DNA from 2 places in the Oryzibacillus soli genome. Region 2 is predicted to be linked to the other one. Evidence: predicted binding sites of a transcription regulator. Region 2 holds the regulator's gene; the other holds the start of a gene.
The links. The regulator NrdR, encoded in region 2, represses ribonucleotide reductase genes. The targets are predictions, from matches to a motif close to AACACNATATATNGTGTT.
Positions count from the first base shown of each region.

Region 1: a site for NrdR is predicted at 1,841-1,858, ahead of ACSEXW_RS23770 (adenosylcobalamin-dependent ribonucleoside-diphosphate reductase). Genes of this name have one in related genera too.

Region 1 is NZ_JBPPGJ010000021.1:94,058-97,176, reverse strand. It holds gene ACSEXW_RS23770 (adenosylcobalamin-dependent ribonucleoside-diphosphate reductase) at 1-1,703, opposite strand, end outside; gene dat (D-amino-acid transaminase) at 2,085-2,924, shown strand; gene ACSEXW_RS23760 (hypothetical protein) at 3,067-3,119, opposite strand, start outside.
Region 2 is NZ_JBPPGJ010000015.1:128,183-131,301, forward strand. It holds gene ACSEXW_RS20105 (VOC family protein) at 600-1,001, shown strand; tRNA gene ACSEXW_RS20110 (tRNA-Ala) at 1,082-1,154, opposite strand; gene nrdR (transcriptional regulator NrdR) at 1,237-1,704, opposite strand; gene ACSEXW_RS20120 (alpha/beta-type small acid-soluble spore protein) at 1,811-2,035, shown strand; gene ACSEXW_RS20125 (lytic transglycosylase domain-containing protein) at 2,117-2,677, opposite strand; gene coaE (dephospho-CoA kinase) at 2,674-3,119, opposite strand, start outside.

The DNA of each region.
Region 1 (3,119 bases), on a different contig from region 2:
TGAGCAGGCAGCTCCTCGCCCGGGTGCTTATCCTTCCACTCCTGCGCGATCGGAACCAGCTGCTTGTCGAAGCCGAGACGGCTCTGACGGTAGTATTCGAAGGCGAAGTACGGCTCGATCCCCGTCGATGTGCCGACCATCGTACCGGTGCTTCCGGTCGGAGCCTGGGTGATGACGGTGACGTTGCGCATACCCTTCTTCTGAATGGCTGCGCCGACTTCCGGGAATTCGGCGACCATATTTTTCATAAAGCCGCTCTGCAGGAACTTCTCCTTGTCGAACTTCTTGAAGGAGCCCTTCTCACCGGCGACCTCTGCAGAGGCCAGATAGGCTTCCTTGGCCATAAATCCGTACAGCTTGTCCAGGAACACCAAGGATTCCGGGCTGCCGTACCGGATCTCCAGCTTGATCATCAGCTCGGCCAGACCCATGGAGCCTAAGCCGACGCGGCGCTCGTTCTGCTGGTTCTCTTGATTCTCTTCAAAATGATACGGCGTCTTGTCGATGACGTTGTCCAGGAACCGGGTGGAATAGCGGACGACACGGCCCAGCTCTTCCCAAGCCACATCATGCTTCTCCGCATCGTAGAACTTGGACAGGTTGACGGCGGACAGGTTGCATACGCCCCAAGCCGGCAGACCCTGCTCGCCGCACGGGTTGGTGCAGATAATCGGGTTGAAGTACCAGCTGTTGGACATCTGGTTATAATACTCCATGAACACGACGCCCGGCTCGGCGGATTTCCAAGCCGACTCGATGATGGTGTGCCATACGTCGCGGGCGCGGACGGTTTTGTACAACTTCACGGCCTTGCCCTTCGCCTTCCACTCGTCCAGGCTGCCGTTCCATACGGCATCGTACTCGGGATCGGAGGTGTCGGGGAAGATGAGCTCCCAGTCCAGGTCTTCCTTCACGGCCTTCATGAAGCCGTTGCTGACGCAGACGGACAGGTTGGCGTTGGTGATCTGGCCCATGGTCTGCTTGACGGTGATGAAGTCCAGAAGGTCCGGATGCCAGTCGTTGATCATGAGCATCAGCGCGCCGCGGCGGCTGCCGCCCTGCTCGATCAAGCCGGTGGTGTAGCTGAACAGTCCGCCCCAGGATACGGCACCGGAGGAGGAGCCGCTGACACCGCGGACCAGGGACCGGCGGGGACGCAGCGAAGACAGGTTGATGCCTACACCGCCGCCGCGGGACATGATCTCGGTCATCTCGGACAGGGTGGACATGATGCCGCCCCGGCTATCATGAGGAGAGGGAATGACATAGCAGTTAAACAGCGTCAGCTCGTCGCTGGCGTCTGCTCCCGCAGCGATCCGGCCGCCTGGAACCAGCTTCCAGTCGTCCAATATGTAGCGGAATTTCTCGGTCCATTCTTTCTTCTTCTCCGGGGTGGCTTCGACGGAGGCCATCGCTTTGGCCAAACGGTCCCACAGCTCTTCGGGTGTCTTCTCTTTGGTCAGCGTAAGCTTCTCGATGGAAGATTCCACCGTTTCGCCGCTGCGCAGCTTCACCGTTACATTCCGACCGTTCCGTGCGATGATCTCGCCGACTTCCTTGGCAGGGAATTTGGGGTCGTCCTTCGTCAGAACCAGTGCAAGGTCGCCCACCTTGGTATTATTGGTATCCGGATCTTTCATCGCATAACGGTCCAGAAAGATTTTCTCGCTTAAGCCCTCGAGTTTGGTTGTTTTCAGCTGCATTGTTTCCAAATCAACACCCTCCCGGCATATTCAAAAATTACCTGTCACTTCGACTTGACAACGACAAAAATCTTGTTCTCAAGGCACCTCTATTTTAGATGGAATTAACTAGATGTTGTGTGCGAAGTTCATTATACAACACTAGATATTGTGTATCTAATGATATGCGGACGAAATTCGGCGAATACCCCGGAACATGCCGGGATTCTCTCATTTTTTCTCGCTCTAGCTCTCTTTTTCAGCGGATGAAATCATGCAATTATTCGACAAATTACAACAATTCCGACCATTGACAAATGGCGCTCAAGATGCAATCTTATCCCTATGAAATCGTCTAGAATTGAGGGTTATAGAGAGACGAACACCAGGAGGTACGAAACCATGCGCATGTATCTGAAGCAGGACCGCATCATTCCCTTCGGGGAAGCCACGGTCGATCCCCAGGATCGGGGCTATTATTTCGGAGACGGCATCTACGAGGTATTCCGCCTATACGGGGGCCGCATCTTCGAGGGGGAAGCCCATATGGCCCGGCTGGTGCGGAGCGCCCGGGAGCTGCGGATCCCGCTCCCCTTCGAGCCGGAACGGATCGCCGGTCTATTGGAGGAGCTGCTGGCGGCGGAGCCCGTCGGCGACGGCACCTTGTATCTGCAGATCACGCGCGGAGCCGCTGCGCGGGCCCATGCTTTTCCACCCGAGGGCACCCCGTCCGTCATGACCGGCTATACGAACGCCATGGAACGTCCTCAGGAGAAGATGGAGCGCGGAATTCGGCTGGCGGCCGTACCGGATATCCGCTGGCTGCGCTGCGATATCAAGACTTTGAATCTGCTGGCGAACGTACTGGCCAAGCAGGAAGCGTCCGACAAGGGAGCGGACGAAGCCGTGCTGCACCGGGACGGTATCGTGACCGAGTGCAGCTCTTCCAACATTATGATCGTCAAGGACGGAATCATCCGGACCCACCCGGCCAACAACCTGATTCTGCATGGAATCACCCGTGCCGTGGTGCTGCAGTTGGCGGAAGAGAACGGCCTGCCGCTGGCGGAGGAGGCTTATACGCTCCATGACCTGCTGGAGGCCGAAGAGGTATTCATCACCGGAACCACAACGGAGGTCACGCCGGTGGTGATGGTGGACCGGACTCCGATTGCCGGCGGGACTCCAGGGCCGGTAACGCGTCGCCTTCAGCAGGCGTTCGCTGCGCGAATCGGACGATAACCGGCCAGGCCCATCCAGGGTCAGGCGGGACGGGCGACTGGGATGGTTATTGAGCAGGTTGAATCCAATCGGCTATTTTGTATCACATACAAACACCCGGGCCGGGAGCATGCAGCTCCCAATCCGGGTGTTTCTCATTCCTTCATTCATTTCCCAAAGAGGCGGCGGTTCTGTCCCCGGCTGCGTCTGCAACCA
Region 2 (3,119 bases):
GTAGTTGGTACGGGGAATAGTCTGCGCCAGAGTAATGGTTGGTTGGAGTTCTAACGGTTGCCACGAAGCTTATTGGTACTTCAGAAGGCGAGTTCCTCTTCTAACGGTTGTGATGGAGCTTATTGTTGCTAATCTCCCCACAAAATGCAGAAAAGCTGCAAGATAGCACCCCTGACAACCGTTAGCGCTAGAATCCACGGATTATCGCTCATATAGCACCCCTGGCAACCGTTAGCGCTAGAATCCACGGATTATCGCTCATATAGCACCCCTGACAACCGTAAGCGCTAGAATCCACGGATTATCACACACATAGCTCCTGTGGCAACCGTTAGCGCTAGAATCCCGCGGAATATGTGCACATAGCTCTTGCAGCTACCGTTAGCGCTAGAATCCGCAAAATATCGCGCACTTAGCTCTTGTGGCAACCGTTAGACGTGAGCCGCCCCCACGGCAGGTGTCACCGCCGTAATGTTCCGCTCCCAGCCTAGACCCATAACGACGCTCCCTGCCTACGCTTCCTCGTGTACTCCGAGTCTAGCAAACTACCAACCGTTGGCAAAAATGTGTTAAACTCTACATTGGAGGTGCGGCCTATTATGAATATAGTCAAACTGGAAGGACTTACGCTGCTGGCGGACGATGTAGCTCGATTGGCGCGGTTTTACCAGGAGGTTCTGGGGTTTGCGATTGTCATCGAAGAGGAGCATTACGTAGAGTTCAGCAATTCGGGAGTGAGATTGGCCATCTGCTCCAAATCGCTTATGGCGGACAATACCAATGGCTATGCTTCTTTTCGGGAGAGCCGCAAAGGACAGGCCGTCGAGCTTAATTTTCAATGTGCTTCGCCGGAACAAGTATACGCGTTGTACGATGAATTCGTCTCCAAGGGGGCCATTGACATCACCGCACCCCAAGTCAAATCTTGGGGGCATACGACCGGTTTCTTCGGCGATCCCGAGGGAAATGTACATTCGATTTTTGCGGTGAATCCCACGTAAAATCTCCCCGCCCGTTTACCTCCACACCAACGAGGCAAAAAAAAGAAGCACCCGAAAGGGTGCTTCTTGCTTCTCTTATATGGAGCCTAGGGGGATCGAACCCCTGACCTCATCGCTGCCAGCGATGCGCTCTCCCAGCTGAGCTAAGGCCCCGAACGGTTCCGGCTGTAGTGCCGGACAAGTTCTAATTATACATACCGAGGCGGGGGAACGCAAGAGGGGTCCCCTGCCTTTTTTAGGAATCGGCCTGGTTCTTCATGAGGATCTGGGTGAGCTCTTTCATGAACATATTGATGTCCTTGAACTGGCGGTACACGGAGGCGAACCGCACGTATGCCACCTCGTCCACCGGATAGAGCTCCATCATGACGATCTCCCCGATCGCCCGGCTCTCCACCTCGGCCATGGCCGTGTTGCGGAGCTGCTTCTCCACCTCGGAGACCATCATCTCGAGGCGCTCGATGGAGACCGGCCGCTTCTCACACGCCCGGATAAGCCCACGCATCACCTTCTCGCGGCTGAATTCCTCGCGGCTGCCGTCCTTCTTGATGACCATGAGCGGAGTTTCTTCCACCATCTCGAAGGTAGTGAAACGCCGCGCACACTTCTCGCATTCTCTTCGCCGGCGGATGGATTTGTTCTCGTTGGCGGCCCGTGAATCCAGCACCTTCGTGCCGGGATGATCGCAATAGGGACACTTCATGGGGCGTCCTCCCTTCCGTTGATCGATATTACCAATGGTTACCTGACTGATCTCCCCGAATTCGGCACACAATACAACTACCAACCGACAAGGAGGTGAAAAACAAATGGGCGCAGGACAATCCCGTAACAGCAACGTTCTGGTTGTTCCCCAAGCAAACCAAGCTCTGGACCAACTGAAATATGAAGTGGCTCAAGAGCTGGGTATCGCTATCCCGCAAGACGGTTACTACGGTAACATGGCTACTCGCGACACTGGTGCCATCGGGGGTCACATTACCCGCCGCCTGGTGCAAATCGCTGAGCAGCAACTCGCTGGTCAATTCAAATAATTAACGGCATGATAACGTATTGCCCGGGAAGCATCGGATCAAGGCTCTTGAAGAAGAGCTGGTCCGGTGCTTCTTCGGGTGTTAGCTTCCATATAGATCTTGATATTTCTTGTAATAATACATGACCTTCGTTACATATTTTCTCGTTTCCCAGAAGGGAATCTGGTCGATACTCTCCAGACGGCCGTCCCATATCTCATTGTACAGCCACTTGTTGACGTTTCCTTGTCCCGCATTGTAGGACGCCACCGCCTTCACCTGATCCCGGCCGAATTGCTGCAGCAGAAACGCCAGGTAGGCGGTCCCCACTTGGATGTTCACCTGCGGAACCGTCAGATCCTCCAGCTTGTAGCCTCGGAACCCCTCCCGCTCGAAGATCCACTGCGCCGTATCCGGCATGACCTGCATCAGTCCGACCGCACCCTTATGGGACGCCAGCTCCGGCTTGTAGTTGCTCTCCACGCGGATCACCGCCGCCACCAGGTACGGATCGATACCAACATTCGCCGAAGCCGTAGCGATTTCCTGCTTATAGCGGATGGGATACATCAGCCTTCCCAACCAGTCGCTCCGGTAGAAGAGAATAAGGACCAGCATCATCAGGATTAGAGCGAACCACCGTTTCTTCCGGGGCTTCCTCATGCCAGCCCCTTGCGCTTCCAGAACCGGTCCACCTGCTCCTCGGTCTCTTCCGGCAGGCCGCTGTTGTCAATGACATGATCCGCCCATTCCTTCTTCCATTCGATCGGCATCTGGGCTTGAATCCGCTTCGATGCTTCCTCCTGGCTCAGCCCGTTGCGCTCCATCAGCCGTATCAATTGAAGCTCGGGAGGGACATAAACCACCAGCACCTCCTGAAAAAGCTCCTCCAGCTCCGACTCGTACAGGAGAGGCACATCCACCACCACAAGCTTGTCCGGCGCCGAGCGCTCATACTCCGCCATCCGCTCCAGCATCAGCTTCCGGATGGGGGGATGCAGGATGCCCTCCAGCTCCTTCCGCTTCTCCTCGCTGCCGAATACCAGCTTGCCGAGCTCCTGGCGGTTCAGAGTGCCATCCTCCATGAGCACGGCTTGTCCGAATA